DNA from 3 places in the Amedibacillus sp. YH-ame10 genome. Region 1 is predicted to be linked to each of the others. Evidence: predicted binding sites of a transcription regulator. Region 1 holds the regulator's gene; each other region holds the start of a gene.
What was found. Region 1 encodes Rex, which represses fermentation and respiration genes when NADH is low (regulators of the CRP and FNR family bind a similar motif). Its sites were predicted from a motif close to GTGAANNNNTTCAC; they were not measured.
Positions count from the first base shown of each region.

Region 2: the regulator Rex is predicted to act here: its motif matches at 3,640-3,653, upstream of pta (phosphate acetyltransferase).
Region 3: the regulator Rex is predicted to act here: its motif matches at 3,041-3,054, upstream of ACWG42_RS12125 (PTS fructose transporter subunit IIC).

Region 1 covers NZ_JBSPFA010000002.1:4,449-10,280, forward strand. The annotation lists gene tsaD (tRNA (adenosine(37)-N6)-threonylcarbamoyltransferase complex transferase subunit TsaD) at 1-781, shown strand, start outside; gene ACWG42_RS01165 (diguanylate cyclase domain-containing protein) at 935-2,518, shown strand; gene ACWG42_RS01170 (redox-sensing transcriptional repressor Rex) at 2,652-3,281, shown strand; gene asnS (asparagine--tRNA ligase) at 3,533-4,915, shown strand; gene ACWG42_RS01180 (N-acetyltransferase family protein) at 4,959-5,528, shown strand; gene ACWG42_RS01185 (helix-turn-helix domain-containing protein) at 5,550-5,832, opposite strand, start outside.
Region 2 covers NZ_JBSPFA010000024.1:8,098-13,929, reverse strand. The annotation lists gene ACWG42_RS10810 (sigma 54-interacting transcriptional regulator) at 1-130, opposite strand, end outside; gene ACWG42_RS10805 (hypothetical protein) at 287-1,225, shown strand; gene rpoN (RNA polymerase factor sigma-54) at 1,246-2,487, shown strand; gene pta (phosphate acetyltransferase) at 2,591-3,565, opposite strand; THF riboswitch at 3,713-3,810, shown strand; gene ACWG42_RS10790 (folate family ECF transporter S component) at 3,868-4,425, shown strand; gene ACWG42_RS10785 (hypothetical protein) at 4,527-4,952, shown strand; gene ACWG42_RS10780 (sulfite exporter TauE/SafE family protein) at 5,085-5,832, opposite strand, start outside.
Region 3 covers NZ_JBSPFA010000030.1:24,008-29,839, reverse strand. The annotation lists gene ACWG42_RS12130 (glycoside hydrolase family 38 N-terminal domain-containing protein) at 1-1,567, opposite strand, end outside; gene ACWG42_RS12125 (PTS fructose transporter subunit IIC) at 1,557-2,942, opposite strand; gene ACWG42_RS12120 (MurR/RpiR family transcriptional regulator) at 3,056-3,799, shown strand; gene ACWG42_RS12115 (tRNA threonylcarbamoyladenosine dehydratase) at 3,996-4,727, opposite strand; gene miaA (tRNA (adenosine(37)-N6)-dimethylallyltransferase MiaA) at 4,729-5,640, opposite strand; gene mutL (DNA mismatch repair endonuclease MutL) at 5,642-5,832, opposite strand, start outside.

The DNA of each region.
Region 1 (5,832 bases):
GGTAACGCAAGGACCTGGTTTGGTTGGATGTCTTCATATTGGTGTACAGGCTGCAAAGACACTGGCATGGGCGTTTCATAAGCCGCTTGTTCCAGTTCATCATATAGCGGGACATATTTACGCAAATCGTCTGATTACGGATTTGACATTTCCATTAATGGCACTTGTTGTATCTGGTGGACACACAGAACTTGTTTATATGAAAAATGAATGGGACTTTGAAATCTTGGGTACAACACAGGATGATGCGATTGGTGAGGCTGGAGATAAAGTTGGACGTGTATTAGGACTTCCTTACCCTGGTGGAGTTTATGTGGATAAACTTGCGAAAGAAGGTAAGCCAATCTATGCTCTTGCAAAACCAAAGACTGAAAACGAATTAGATTTCTCATTTAGTGGATTAAAGAGTAGTGTTCTACAATTTATCGATCGTTGCAAGCGCAAAGGTGAAACCTTTGAACCCGCTGACTTAGCAGCATCTTATCAAGAAACTGCACTGGATGCATTGTTGTTAAGAGCTCGCAAAGCTCTTGATAGGTATCATCCAACACAAATGGTGTTAGCAGGGGGAGTTGCGGCTAATTCCCGTTTACGTGAAAAAGTAGAACAAGATTTGGCCAAGGAATATCCAGATATCAAGTTTGTAATTCCTCCACTTTCTTGTTGTACAGATAATGCAGCGATGATTGCAGTTGCTGGTTATATTGCTTATCAACATGGTGTTCGTGGTGACTTTGATTGCACTGCAGATCCAAGTCTTGATTTAAAACAGTATGCATAAACTCTCATGATATATGGGGGTTTTTTCGTCTTTTGGATTTGAAGATATGAAAAATACATATTTAATAAAGATTTATCACATAATCGTGTGGTATAATATAAGCACGAAAAACACAAATGAAATATAAATTGGAGATAGGAGGTGTCACAAGTCATGAGCAATTTACTTCAGCATATGAACGAACTCATCAATACCGTGTTAAACGTTCGTTTTACGGATCTAGAAAAAGAGAAGGCTTGTTGTCTAGAGTTGTTAGATCTAAGCAAACAACACTCCTATGGATATGCTACAGCATTTGCTTATACGTATTTAGGCGACTACTATCTTGCTCAAAACGATGCGATGTTAAGTGGACAGTATTTATACGATGCGAAACAACTTTGTTCAAAAACGCTATATCCTGCGCTTTATATGAAGGTCTGTCATTTACTAGGTTTTTATTATCATTTGATCAACGATGAACAAAATGCTCTTCAATTCTATTTGGAATCAATTGCGTTGGCAGAGGAATTAAAAGATGCATACCAAAGATGTAATGCTTGGAATAATATTGCGGATATGTTTCAAGGACATAAACAATATGATGAAGCTGTAAAATATTATGAAAATGCATATCAAGCGATGTTAGAAGGTCAGTTTAAAGATGCTCGTTTATTGACAATCGTTCTGTATAATCTAGCAGAAGTAAGCGGTTATATGGACCAGTTAAATGAAATGGATGCGTATTTAACAATTTGTGAAGATAGTGAAATAGCCCGTATGGGGGATACTAGTTTTCATACGTTTTGTTGTCGTACAGGACGTCTTTTAGAGGCAGCATTTCAAGGGAATAAAGAGAAAACGAAAGAAATTGCTGAAGAAATTATAGAACGAGATTATTATGGAGTAGATGATCGTTATATTATTATTATGTTTTTGCTACATATTACGAGTGCCCTTGTAAAACTTAAAGAAAAAGAATATGCGAAACGCTATTTAGATATATTGGATGAATATGGTACGATGAATGAGATATCTTTCATCAGCCGTCTTGTAGACTTACGTGTTTTTTATGCGGAGTCATTTTCAGATGATGTAGAACTTCAAGAAAGTTATCAATCTTATTATCATACAATGCGCAAGATTTCAGTTATGGAAGATGATGTTCGTGTGAATGGAATGAAGGCTAGAATACATCTTCAAGAGATAATTTTAAAACATGAAACTACGTTGAAAGAAAATAGGCGCTTGGTAGATGAAGTTCATATTGATGATTTAACCAATATTTATAATCGTCGTTATTTCAATCAACTTATGGAAGAAAAAGATGACACGATTCATTCTTTAGGAATTATTATGATGGATATTGATTACTTTAAAGAATATAACGACTCGTATGGACACATTCATGGCGATCTTACATTACGTATGGTCGGAGATACTTTGAATCGTTACAGTCATGATGGTATTATCCCTTGTCGTTATGGTGGAGATGAATTTGCATGTTTCTGTAAGGATCAAAGCAACGAAGAAATCGAGAAGTTCATTCATGCGGTACGAAGTGATTTAGCTGCACAAAATATGGAACATAAGCAATCAAAGTGTAGTCAACAAATTACGTTATCCATTGGCTATGCAAATTGTGATAGACAGACTATAGCTGATACGCATGAAGTTTTAAGATTGGCAGATAAGGCTATGTATCGCTCAAAAGAAAGAGGAAGAAATACTTGGACTCGATATGTAGAAGAAGTATAATTTATTGAAAATGTATATATAATAGGATTGAATTCTTTGCATAAAAAGATATGAAAAATATTACGCTAGTTAAGAAAGATAAAATATTCACAAATGTAAAAAAATGTGGTATACTAGCTTGTGGGTGATTATAATGTCAGAGAAAAATGTACCGCGTGCAACCTTGCAGCGCTACCCTGTATACTTAAAAGCATTACGTAAATTAAAGAGTTCTGGAGTAGAAAGAATCATGTCAAAGGAACTTGCTAGTGTCGTCAATATTGAACCGACCACCATTCGTAGAGATTTTTCTTTTTTAGGAAATCTTGGGAAACAGGGCTATGGTTATGATGTAAATCGATTGATTGAAATCTTTAACCAGCAGTTAGGTATGGACTTTGATGAAAAAATCATACTTGTAGGAGCCGGTAATATGGGGCGTGCCTTAATGAAGTATAATAAATGGGATTATGTTGTAGGTGAAATAGCTTGCGCATTTGATGTGAACCCAGATCGTCAAGGAGTACGTTTCGGTATTCCAGTATACGATATTAAAGATTTAGATGAGTTAGTACCAGAAGGATGCCGAATAGCAATTCTGGCAATATCTGAAAATATTCAACAAACAGTAGATCGATTGATTGCCTGTGGAATTACAGGTTTGGTTGATTTTACGCATGAACATATACAAATTCCAAAAGGGGTTGTATTAAAGAGTGTAGATGTGGTATCATCTATACAAGAGTTGGTATTTGAAACAAACAGCTTGAATACAGAACGATGAAACAGACCGTGATAGGTCAAGTGTAGAAGCGAGCCATGAGGGTGAAAGATGGTACATATAAATCTATCAAGCGAACAGCTGTGGAGTTAAGCCGGAGAAATCATAGTAGACGGCTTCGTAAGGATTACGTTATATCCAAATCAAGATGTCTATCATGTATTTGATAGGAATCAGGATGGCACCGCGTAAAGATACGTTCCTGAATGTTAGGAACGTTTTTTTGTTGTTACAGAACATAGGAGGAAAGAAAAATGTTTGAATTTATGACAATTAGAGAGCTCTATGAAATTGTGATGAGTGGCTCTCATGTAGAACTAGACTCATTAGAATATGTGCAGTTGCAAGGGTGGATTCGTACCAATCGTTGCAGTGGAAAATTAGGGTTTATTGAATTAAATGATGGTACGTATTTCCGCAATGCCCAATTGGTGTATATGCAAGAACTTAAAAACTTTGAAGATGTAGAAAAGTATCCTACAGGGGCAGCAATCAGTATCACTGGTAAAATAAAATTGACACCAGAAGGGAAACAACCTTTTGAAATTATCCTTACGGAAGCTACTTTAGAAGGTGATTGTGATCGTGATTATCCATTACAGAAAAAGCGTCATAGTTTTGAGTACATGCGTGAGATACCACATTTACGTCCTCGTGCAAATAGTTTTTATGCAATCTTCCGTTTACGTTCTGTGTTATCTATGGCAATCCATGAATTCTTCCAAGATCAAGGATTTGTATATGTGCAAACTCCAATCATTACTGGAAATGATGGAGAAGGTGCTGGCGAGATGTTTCGAGCAACTACCATTGATAACCAAAACTATGAAGATGATTTCTTTGGGAAAGAAGCGTTCCTTACCGTTACTGGTCAATTGCATGTAGAAGCGTTTGCGATGGCTTTCCGTGATGTGTATACGTTTGGTCCAGCGTTCCGTGCTGAAAACTCAAATACTTCACGTCATGCGTCAGAGTTTTGGATGATTGAACCAGAAATTGCATTTGCAGATTTAGATGACGATATGAACTTAATCGAAGATATGGTGAAATATTGCATTGACTATGTGTTAGAAAATGCACCAGAGGAAATGAACTTCTTCAATACCATGATTGATAAAGGATGCATCGATCGTATCAAGAGTGTACGCAACAGTGAATTCAAACGTATGCCTTATACAGAAGCAATTGAACTGTTATCAAAAGCAGATGTGAAATTTGAAAATAAAGTAGAGTGGGGAATGGATTTGAACAGTGAACATGAACGTTATATCTGTGAACAGATTGTAAATGGTCCTGTCTTCTTAACGGATTATCCAAAAGATATCAAAGCGTTCTATATGCGTGTAAACGATGATAACAAGACTGTAGCTGCTTGTGATCTACTTGTGCCAGGAGTTGGTGAGTTAGTAGGGGGATCACAGCGTGAAGAACGTTATGATGTATTAGAGAAACGTATGGATGAACTTGGAATGGCGAAAGAAGGATTGCAGTGGTATATGGATCTTCGTCGTTATGGTGGATGTAAACATGCAGGATTTGGACTAGGATTTGATCGTTTGTTAATGTATATGACGGGTATGCAAAACATTCGTGATGTAGAACCATTCCCACGTACACCAAGAAACCTAATATTTTAAGAAAAAGCCATGATGACCTCATGGCTTTCTACTAGGAGAGACTATGAAAAAAATACGATTCGCGACTTCACGCGATATACCAACGATTTGTACAATCTATGAGTATTATGTAAACAACAGTGTTGCTACTTTTGCCTATGAAGCAATGAATGAAAAAGAATGGGAAGAAAAACTTACAATCATACAAAACAAATATCCATTTTTGGTATGTGAACTGGATGGTGAGGTTGTCGCTTATGCATATGCAAGTAGTTTTCGTGAAAGAGAAGCGTATCAATGGGATGTAGAGTTAAGTGTTTATGTGCATCCTAATGTTGTACGTCAACAAATTGGATCATCCTTAATGAAGGTACTTCTAGCATTACTTAAACTACAAAACTATCATATCGCTTATTCTTGTATTACAATTCCTAATGACGCAAGCATTTCCTTACATGAAAAACTTGGCTTTCAAACAATTGGAGTATTTAAAGAATGTGGATATAAGTTTGATCGATGGTTAAGTACTGCTTGGATGGAATATGTGCTTTCTAATTCGCCTCAACCAAGAGATATCCTAACAATAGCACAATGTAATCAGGAAACGATACAACAACTCCTCTCTCAAGTATAAGAAAAAGACTGCGAACAGTCTTTAAGCTTCTAATAACATTTTGATGACATCTAGTATAATTGTTTTTTGTTCTCTTGTTAGCATTTTCCAATTACCAATCAAGAATTGTGTTTCTTTTTCCATATCATCATTGTTGCCTGGTTCGTAAAAGAAATCACTTAATGAAATATCCAATCCTCTGCATAGACCCTCCAGCGTGGGTATAGTAGGAGAATTTCCTTTATGGAAGAGTGAATTGATCGTACTCAATGGAATTCCAGATGCCTGAGATAGTTTGTATTCAGTCATATGGTGCTGGTTCATG
Region 2 (5,832 bases), on a different contig from region 1:
CATTTAAATATTGAGAAACAAGATTTCTCTTCATTCCTAAAATTTCTGCTAATTCTAGTGCAGTGATTCCTTCCCCTCTTTCCCCACATGACTGCATCAGTTTCTGATAAATCATTTCTTTTACTTTCATTTCTTCACCTCAATGATTTGTATCATTTTCTTTCTCTTTCCATCATGATGTTGTTACTTAAATTAAATATACACTATTTATATAGCAATTTCCATGCCATAAAAATTTGACACTGTTTGGCACATTTTTTGCTACATTAAGGATGAGGTGATAAATATGCAACATCAACAATTCGATAAAAACAAAAAATGGTTTAAAGCAAACTTTCATTCACACTCTACACAATCCGATGGATTATTGACCCCTGCGCAATTGGTAGAGTTATACAAAAAAGAAGGATATTCTTTATTAATGCTATCAGAGCACGAGCTATATCAAGATACAAAAGAATTTGACACAGATGATTTTCTTTTATATCCCGGCATTGAAAGAAGCATTCAATTGCCAAATTATGAAACATTTCATATACAAGGAATTGCGAACTCCTTGGTACAAACTGATCGATACCATCATTTAGAACACATTCCAATTCCTAAATTTCATTCGTTGCAAGATGTACAACAAATGATCGATGAATTGAAAGATCATGGAAACTTCGTAATGATCAATCATCCATATTGGTCCTTTAATACGTGTGAACATCTATTAGCATTAGAAAACTATGATTTCTTAGAACTTTATAATCATAATTGCCATGTTGAAACAGATCTAGGAAATAATGAAATATTCTATGATGAACTATTAAGATATAAACCTATTGGTGCACTAGCGTGTGATGATAACCATAACTCTCATCGCTACGAGGAAGGAATCCATATGTGGGATAGCTTTGGTGGTTTTACAATGATTCAAGCAAGTGCACTAACAAGAGACTCTATCAGTGAAGCATTACAAAGTGGAACGTATTATGCTTCCACTGGACCTGAAATTTATCAATTTGAAATACGCGATCAACAAGTACATGTAACATGTAGTGAAGTAAAAGAAATTATATTCAAAGCTTGGCCAAGAAGAGGTTATAGCATACAAAGTAGAAATAACCTCCTAACAGAAGGAACGTATACATTACGTGGACAAGAACAATGGATACGCGTCAAATGTATAGATGAGGATGGAAACAGCGCATGGTCTAATCCCATTTACATAAAAGAATAAAAAAAGAAGTAGGTGAACTCATGAAGCTAGAAACTCGAACAAATTTAACTTATAAACAAACGCAAACATTTACTCAAAAACAACAATACGCACTTCATATCCTTTCTATGAATAACCAACAACTGCAAAGTGAAATAAGGAAAGCGATAGAAGAAAATCCTCTCCTTGAAATTGAAGAGGATAGTTATTGTTCATCTTCTAGTGAAGATATTTATGAAAAAGCTTGTGCTATATGTTACCAAGAAAAAAGTTTATTTGATTTGTTGGAAGAACAATTGCGTTATTATGAGGATGAGATACCATACAAACTAGGTCTTTATCTAATTGATTCCTTGGATTGTAACGGATACTTGCATATCGACAATGAAGAAGTTTTCACTTTGTTTTCTATAACTGAAGATATTTTAGAAGATGTGATTGAACGTATGCAAACATTTGAACCATATGGAGTCTTCTCTAGAAATCTTCAAGAGTGTTTACTTATTCAACTTAGCATGCAAAATCCACTTCCTAAAGTAGCTATAGAGATTGTAAATCAACACCTAGATGATCTAGCAAAAGGAAAATGGAATTCTATCTGTGAACATCTTTCTCTGCAAAAAGACGTACTACAAGATGCTGTTTCCTTGATTCGCAACCTAAATCCAAAACCTACTGCATCCTACTTCAATAATACAGAATATCTTACACCAGAGGCAAAGATTTCTATTGAACACAATACAATAAAAGTTACCTTTTTAGAGAATAATTTCTCCCCTCGTATAACGAGTCTGTCAAAATCCTATGAAGAAGCACCCTATTTCAAAGATTATTATAAATCTGCCAATCTTTTGATTTCTTCTATTGAAAAGCGTACATCTACATTACATTCTGTTATTTCATGTATTTGCTCCTTTCAAAATGACTATTTTCTCAAAGATGCTTTGATGAAACCATGTAACCTAAAGGATATCGCAAAAGAATTAAATGTTCATGAATCCACAATATCACGTGCAATTTCAAATAAGTCAATTGAATTCCAAAATCGATATATTTCATTGAAGCAATTTTTCCCAGCTAAATTGGAAAATGGTCAAAGTAACACATCCATTATTTCACGTATAGCAGAACTTATAAAACAGGAGTCTCCCTGCAATCCTTATAGTGATCAAAAACTTACAGAACTCCTCCAACAAGAAGGTATAAAGTCCTCGAGAAGAGCAATTACAAAATACCGTGAAATATTGAAAATACCTACATCGAAACTTAGAAAACAAATATAAAGGCGCTTTTTACATGGCGCTTTTTATTTACCTCATGGAAATTCTTTAGGATAGTCCTATATAGCATTAAAAAAAGCCCGTCATGATAGACAGGCATAATATATTAGATATCCATGTATTTCTGTGCTGCAGTTACGATTGCCATTTTGTAAACTTCTTCTGCATTACATCCACGTGACAAGTCATTGATTGGAGAGTTCAACCCTTGTAGGATTGGTCCAATTGCTTCATAATCACCTAAACGAGATGCGATTTTATAACCGATGTTTCCTGAATCGATATTAGGGAAGATAAAGGTATTGATCTTACCAGCGCATTTTGAATCTGGTGCTTTCAATTTCGCAACTTCTGGTGATACACAGCAGTCAAACTGAATTTCACCTTCAACTTCAAAATCTAAAGGCATACGTTTCAAACGAGTTGCAGCTTCTTTTACTTTAGAAACACTTTCCCCTTTTGCTGAACCAAGAGTTGAGTAAGATAATAAGCCTACTTTAGGTTCGATACCAAACTGACGGATAGTGTGTGCTGTTTGTAGTGTGATTTCTACTAAGTCATCAACCGTAGGGTCAATATTGATAGAACAGTCTCCCATAACTAATTGTTCTGCTCCCTCTTTCATAAGAATGAAGCAACTAGAAACGATAGAATTTCCAGGTTTTGTTTTTACCAACTGTAACGCAGGACGAATAGTATCAGCAGTAGAGTATGTTGCTCCACCTAATAATCCATCTGCACAACCAAGTTTTACATACATTGTACCAAAGAAGTTTCTGTGTAGACATGCTTCTCTAGCAGCTTCTTCGTCTAATTTACCTTTACGAAGTTCGACTACTTTTGTAATCATCATTTGCATATTTTTGTATTCGATTGGATCCAATGTCTCAAGACCTTCAATATCCCAACCATTTGCAGATGCAGCTCCCTGAATTTCTGCTCTATTTCCTAGTAGTACTGGAACTAGAATATTTTCTTTATGTAGACGAATTGCAGCTTCCAGGATACGTGGGTCAGAACCTTCTGTAAATACGATTCTTGTACCTTTTCCCTTAATTTTTTCGATTAATGTATTAATCATTGATAAATCCTCACTTTCCTTACCATTATTTATTATACACCGACCATTTGCATATAAAAAGGCTTTTTTCACAAATGAAAAATTTCACAAGATAAAATGTATAAAAAACTTGTATTTTTATACAATACCCTCTATAATTCTCTCATAAGCAGAGTAGGACCAGAGGCGTTAAGTACCACCTGAACGGGGAGTTGTCAGGCGGGCGAAAAGTTTATCTTGCGATTTCTGGTTCGCATCCCGCTGTTGCATATAAAGAGCAATCTCTTTTTCTATATGCAATATGGAAAAGGAGGTATTTTTTTATGAACTTTGCGAGTTTAGTTTCAAAGGCTTCACAAGACATGAAGGATAGTGCGAAAGAAATCAAAAAGGTTTCATCCATTTGTGGGTGTGCGATGTTCACCGCCATCGACATTATTCTAAAAGCAGTACGTATTGATTTTAGTGCATTTTTAAGTATTGGTTTTTCAAGTTTAGCAGTGGCGGTGTCCGCATTATATTATGGACCTATTTTAACAGGTTTAGCCGGAGTCATTGCGGATACTTTAGGATATCTTATACATCCTAATGGACCATACTTTCCAGGTTTCGCAATAAGTGCATTTATTACAGGACTTATTTATGGATGTTTTTTCTATAAACAAGAAGAGATTTCATGGAAACGTGTCATCTTAGCACGACTAAGCATCACCATCGTTATCAACCTTATCCTAACTCCATTATGGTTGAATATGATGTATGGTACTTTATTATTTGCAGTACCTAGAATCATCAAAAATATTGTGATGTTTCCTCTAGATGCATGGCTCTTATACATTGTGTTAAAGACAGCCAAACGAATACAACCCAAAAAACGTTAGAAATTATAACGTTTTTTTTGGTTGTATTCGCAACTCTTTCTTCATATCTTACTTACTCCTTTGTAGTAAAGTAAGGCTATAAAAGAAAAGAGGACATAGAAATGAGAGAATCTTTAACCGATCTAAATATTGAAAGAGGAAAAGTGCTCTATAAGAAGTGTCATTTATATTTATTATTAAGCTGTATCGCAATGATCTTTATCTTTAAAGTTTTGTTAATGTATTGTCTTTCTAATTTAGGTGGTATCTCATTCTTTGATTTTGAAGAAGCTATCAGTAGCCTATTCCCATATATTCTTGGTTTCGTTCCTGTAGCAATTGCGTACAAGTTGTCCAATAAAGCTTTTAAAACATCTTTGTTGCTTCGTATAGTATCCTATCTATATTCTTACCTATATATCTATTTTACGTTCAAAGGTTGTGAATGGATGTTTTATCCACTCACATCCCAACAATGCTATATCAATCTATTACAGATTACAATAGGCACTGTTTATCCTGCATATCTTATTATTTGTGGTATATAATTATGGAGACTATGTACGAATCAAGATATTAAGTCTTTTATAGAAGCAAGTAAGTAAACCGATGTGTATTGGTGCATTAAGACAACAAAAAGGCCCTTAAAGGGCCAATACGTATCACTACTTAATACTATTTTATTTTGCTTCTACTGTTTTTGCAGTTTCAACTCTTTCTTCTTTCGTTTGCATTTTACTTAATCCAGCACGTAACATAACTGTTGATGTATATACAGTAACTGCAACTACAATCCATTTCAATACATCAAGAGGCATTGATTTGATAACCAAGGATGCTATTAATGTAGCAATAGAACCAAAGATACACATGGATAAAGCAGATTTACGATTGTATGCATTTTCCTTAATAAATTTAACGGATGCAGGTGGCATTAAAAATGCACAAGAACCCATCATGATTGGAAATGCTACATCTGGAGACATTCCTAATAAGAAGATTAATACCATACAAGGGTTATATAATCCAACACCAGCTGTCATCAATGCTCCTAATATAAAGTTTACAGAAACAGCAATAACTAATTTAACACCAGATAAACCAATGGAATTTCCACCTACTGGGAACCATCCCATCAAAGATGAGAACATGATAAATGCAGTACAAGCAAGTGCAAATCCCATAACTAAACGAATTCTTTTTTCTGACATTCTAGAAACGATGCCCGCACCAAGTACGGCACCCGCCATTGCGGATATAAGCATAGCAACTAAGGTAATAGCTTCTACCTTAACAACAGTTGTAAAGATAATTGCTTGTAATAATACAGGAATACAGTTTGCAACATTCATCGTTCCTGGAATAAGTTTATCTCTTGTTTGCTTTGTAAATTTTAATAATGCAGTTTGAGGGGCAAAAGCACCGATA
Region 3 (5,832 bases), on a different contig from region 1:
AAGGAGAAAAGTCATAGGTGTCTCCATCATTTCCCATATCCCAAAGAGATATAAAATCTTTTACTGTTTCATCTTCATATGTTAAAGAAACATGGTGATCTTCAAACGATATTTTATAAATTGAATTTGATATGCTTAATTGATTAGGAACTTGTATTTTTGGTTCTTGAATGGAATGGAATTTGAATACCTTGTAACCAAAAGATGGAAGCTTCACTTTCACAAGAACTTTATGAAGATAATAATCATCTTCTTTTACATAATAATTCTCAATAGGTGTTTCTACCAATGCATGAGGATATCCAAAATATTTCTTTGTTTCTAGAATGGTACTAGCTTCTACTCCATCAATACTTATATATTCATCTAAACTAAATATTTCAACTTCTTTGTAACCATAAAATTCTTTTGGTTCAAAATTAAAGATTACAATTTCATCTTCTTTTAAGTTTAAGCGTTTTGCAAAATGCTTTTTCATATAGTTCTGAGCTGATTTTGCTATTTCTATAGCTTGCTTATTACGATTCAAAATGTCACTCGCAACGCTATCACTCACACAACCTACAATTCCATCATGTGCTTGTCCTTCAAATAAGAGCTTGAATGCTTCTGCAATTAAGTTATCACTCATTTGCATTCCTTCCATTTTAGCCATCACTTGTAGAGGTTGTGTGATTTTAATAAGCTCCTGTTCTGCTTGATAATTTGATTTTTTTATATCAATTCGAATAGCACCACAGCTCTTATGTATACGAGAATATTTCACTTCTCTAAATTCACCTTGATAAGGCTTTAAGGGTTGTGTTTTTATAACTTTCGCAAACTCTTCATACGTACTAATTTTCAAATCATCACTAACTTCTTTTATCTTTTTATCTAAATCAACAATGACATTAAACTGGTCATTTCCTACCGGAATTAATATATGTTCACTATCTGTCAATGTTTTGTATTCTTTAATCAATGGATTTAGTTTATGCTCCACAAAGGCACTTTCTGAGTTAAAGCCTTTTGCCATTCCATATCCATTGTGTAAAATGATTCCTGTTACTTCACTTTGATCTTGTCCAATCCATTTAAAATAGGGGGCAATATTTTGTTTTTGAAAATCAGCACCACGCCAAAATACAAAGTTATCTATTGAAAATTGATTCATAATCATGGGCATTTGATTACAGAATCCAAATGTATCAGGCAAATAACCTACTTTCATATAATCCTTAACTAGTTGTTTACTACGATAAATGCCATAATATAAGTTCTCTATAATGGATTGTCCGCTTACTAACTGGGTATCTGTTTGTGTATACCAAGGGCCTATAAATAAACGCTTTTCTTTTACTAGTTGTTGGATATTTACTAGCTTTTCTGGGTATAGTTTTATATACTCTTCTACTATGGAAACTTGCCCATCTAAACAGAAATTCGCTTGTTTATTTTCATTTAGTTCTTCTAGTATATCAGAAAATGTTTGATCCATTAACACAAGAGAATCGCTTGTGCTGAAGTACCACTCACGATCCCAATGTGTATGACTTACAATATGAATAGTTCGATTATAGGACACTTGTTGAATCTTCTACTTCAAATGATGTTCTAGTTAAGTATGCCCCAGCAGCTATAATACATGTACCTACAATAATTGCTAATACATAGATAGGCCATTGATCAACCAATAACCATCCATAAATGCCTGAAATAGGAATACTATTAACAGCTCCTAATCCAACTGCGATGGAAGATGCTACTCCACAACCAATGATATTTACAAATACTAGGATCTTTGGATTTGCTAATGTAAACGGGATAGCTCCTTCACTTACACCAACAAGTCCCATAATGAAGGATGCATTCCCTGCATTTTTAAATGATGCACTGAATTTTTGACCTTTGATTAAAGATATAATTCCATATCCTAAAGCTGGTACAATAATTGCAACCTGTGCCGCAGTGTTAGGTGCAAATACGCCAGATTCTAATAATCCCATAGCAGTAACTACAGCCGCTTTGTTAATTGGTCCACCTAAGTCTGCTCCAACCATCGCTCCCACAACCATTGCCATAAGGATAGTTGATCCTCCACTTAAGCTATTTAATCCATCAATCAAAGCTTGATTCAACCAGGCGAATGGTATTCCTACAACATAATTTACGATCAGCATTGTAATTAATACAGAACCTACAGGAATAATAAATACAGTTCCTAAAGATTCAGCAGCACCCTTGAATTTTACATGATCGATTAGGTATTTTGTAATATATCCAGCTAAGATACCAGCGGCCAATGCCCCAAAGAAACCTGATTCAATGTTCTTTGCTAACATACCGCCAGCAAAACCTGCAGCAAGTCCTGGTTTATCTGCAATTGAATATGAAATAAATCCAGCGAATACTGGTAACATCAACCCCAAGGCAGTTCCACCTAACCCATCTAGTGTATGGAAGAAGCCTAATAAATTACTTCCTGCATGAGATGCATCCCAAATATCTGTAACATTAAATGCCATAGCTCCAATTCTAGCAATTCCCATAATTACAGAAGCTGCTATTACAATTGGAATCATATAAGATACACCTGTTAAAATATGGTTTTTTATTGAACCCGTTTGTTTTTTCACAATACCATCATTTTTACCCTTTGTATAAGCTATTGCATTCTTGATCACTTCTTCTGGGTTTTTGATTGGAGCAGATACAGGACAACGATAAATTGATTTTCCTGCAAAACGATCTTCTTCTTTAACTTTTGTATCTACTGCAAAAATAATACAATCTGCTGATTGAATATCTTCTTTTGTAAGACGATCTTCGATTCCTTTCGCCCCTTGTTTTTCTACTTTAATTTCATACCCTTGTTTCTTTGCTGATTGTTCCAATCGAGTAGCTGACATATATGTATGTGCTATTCCTGTTGGACATGATGTAATCGCAATAATCTTCATCTTGTTATCCTCCTAATTGCTTTCAACAATCTATTTATATCACACTTGTGTAATTTTATGCAATATGTTATAATTATAAGTGAAAAATTATATAAAGGGTGAAAAATTACATAATGAACAATTTAAGAAAACGCATACAAGCAAACTATTACGAATTAACAAATGCTAGCAAACTAATAGCTGATGTTATTCTAGGTTACGAAGAAAAAGATTTTGATTTAAATTTAGTAAGTCTTGCGGAAAAAGCTTTCTGTTCAAATGCCGCAATCACAAAATTTATTCATTATTTCGGAGAACAATCCTATAAAGTATTTGTTCGAGATTTGAATAGAGTAGATGAAAATAGCAGTTCGACAATAATGGAATCTATACATCTTGTTGACGTCTATTATAATCAACATATAGATAGTATTCAAAAATTCATTGAGAATATAAAAAAAGCAAATAATATTTATTTATTCGCCTCTGGACAAAGTCAAATTTCAGCATTAGATTTTTCTACAAAATGCAATAAAAAACAAAAAGGAAAATATATTTTTGAGTCCAACTCAGATACACAGCGTCTTTTATTGCATACAATATCAAAGGATGATTTCATCATATTTATATCAAATAGTGGTGAATCTAGAGAACTACTGCAGTTTTTAAAAGAAATTGACAACAATAACCTCTATTTAGTTACCAATCGTGAAAATTCTTCTTTAGCAAAGCAAATTGAACATACAATATGCCTCAATAATACAATTGAATCACCTCTTGGATTTAAAGAGTTCTCAAAAGAATCCAAATATTCTTTGTTATATTTTTTTGATAGTTTATTTGAATTGTTGTACCAACAAAATCAATCGCATAAATAATAACCTACATGTTTGTGTATGCGTTCAATTACCCTGTTTTACGTTATCTATATCATGAAAAACATGTACTCATAGTTCCATGCCTAAAACTAAACTATCTAATCCAATATTGTTTACCTCCGTTATTTTTAGATAATAATTTCTGCTTTCAAAAGAAATAACAATATGAGCTAAAACTTACAACATAAAAAATCAATCAATAATCTTCACTATTTATTATTTTTTGAACAGCATAAGAGGCAATCGCAATACCAGCAGCTGTTGGTACAAACGGAGAACTTGCTGGTGGCATTTTCTGTTTTCTAGTAACACCATCTTCATTCACAATACTTGTTTGTACACTTGGATGTTCGCTTGAACATACCACTGGTATCTTTCCTTTAATACGATTCTTTCGTACAAGATTACGCATCACTTTTGCTACTGGATCATAGCTAGTTTTCATAAGTTCTGTAATTTCAATCTTTGTAGGATCCATGCGATTTGCCATTCCCATACTAGAAATAAAGTTAATCTTATGTTCTAAACAATAACGAATTAAAGCTAATTTAGATGTCATTGTATCAATCGCATCTACTACAAAATCCACGTGTTCTTGAAACAACTGTTCATTTTTACTTTCATCATAAAACATATCATATCGTACAATCTCACAATCCTTACGATACGTTTCAATGCGTTCTTTCATCACTTCAGTTTTTGAACGACCTACTGTTTGAAAAGTCGCATGTATTTGACGATTCAAATTACTTAACGCAACTTGATCTCCGTCTACAAGAATCAATTTTCCTATTCCACAACGAGCTAGTGATTCTGCACTATAAGAGCCAACACCGCCAACCCCTACCACCATAACACACGCATTTTGAAGTGTATCAATTCCTTCTTTTCCAATCAATAATTCCATTCTTTGTAATGGTGTTTCCATATCAGTTATCTAACCACTCTTTCACATCTGTAACTACACATTCAGGATACCCACTCGTTTCAATATCATACCAATGTACTTGCATTTGATTTCGAAACCAAGTGTATTGACGTTTTGCAAAATTGCGTGAGTTCTTTTTGATTTTTTCTACACTTTCTTCGATAGACGCAGAACCCTCAAAGTATTCTTTCCATTCTTTATATCCAATTCCTTGAAAACTTTGTAAGTCCCATACATTTTCATGAGAGGATACAAGCGATTTTATTTCCTCCAATAAACCCTCTTTTATCATTTGATCTACCCTTTGATTAATTCGTTCATACAGACGTTCACGATCCATTGTCAATCCTATGATATATGCATCATAAATCATTGTGTGTTCTTGAGATTCTATAATGTCGCTCTTTTTTTCACCTGTATGTGCCATATATAAAGCGCGAACGATTCGTTGTCGATTATTCTGATGAATGCTTTCACATACTTTAGGATCCACTACCTTTAACATACCCCATAGTTCATCGTTACTTCTTTCATTTAAAAAACTCATAAATTCTTCATCTTTTTTCTGTTCAAGAAAACGATAATCATAGATAGCTGATTTGATATATAACCCTGTTCCTCCGCATATGATTGGAACACAACCCTTGTCATGTATTTCTTTTACATGCTTTCGTGCAATTTCTTGAAATATCATAACGTTATAATCATCTATGAACGAAAAACAATCCACAAGAAAATGAGGAACATCCATCATTTCCTCTTTCTTTATTTTTGCGGTACCAATGTCCATATTTTTATATACTTGCATAGAATCTCCGCTAATAATTTCACCATGAAATGTTTGTGCCATAGAAATACTTAGGCTTGTTTTTCCTACTCCTGTAGGTCCAACTATGATTAACACTTTCTCCATATTAACCTCTTTCAAACTCTTTAATCAATGCTTTATCTTCCATACAAATCAAAGTAGGTCTTCCATGTGGACAATGAAATGGTTGTTCACATTTACCTAAATCATCAATTACCTGCTTCATTTCTTCAAGCGTTAGGGAACGATTGAATCGTATGGAACTATGACAAGCCATAGTCGCAATCGCATGTTTAC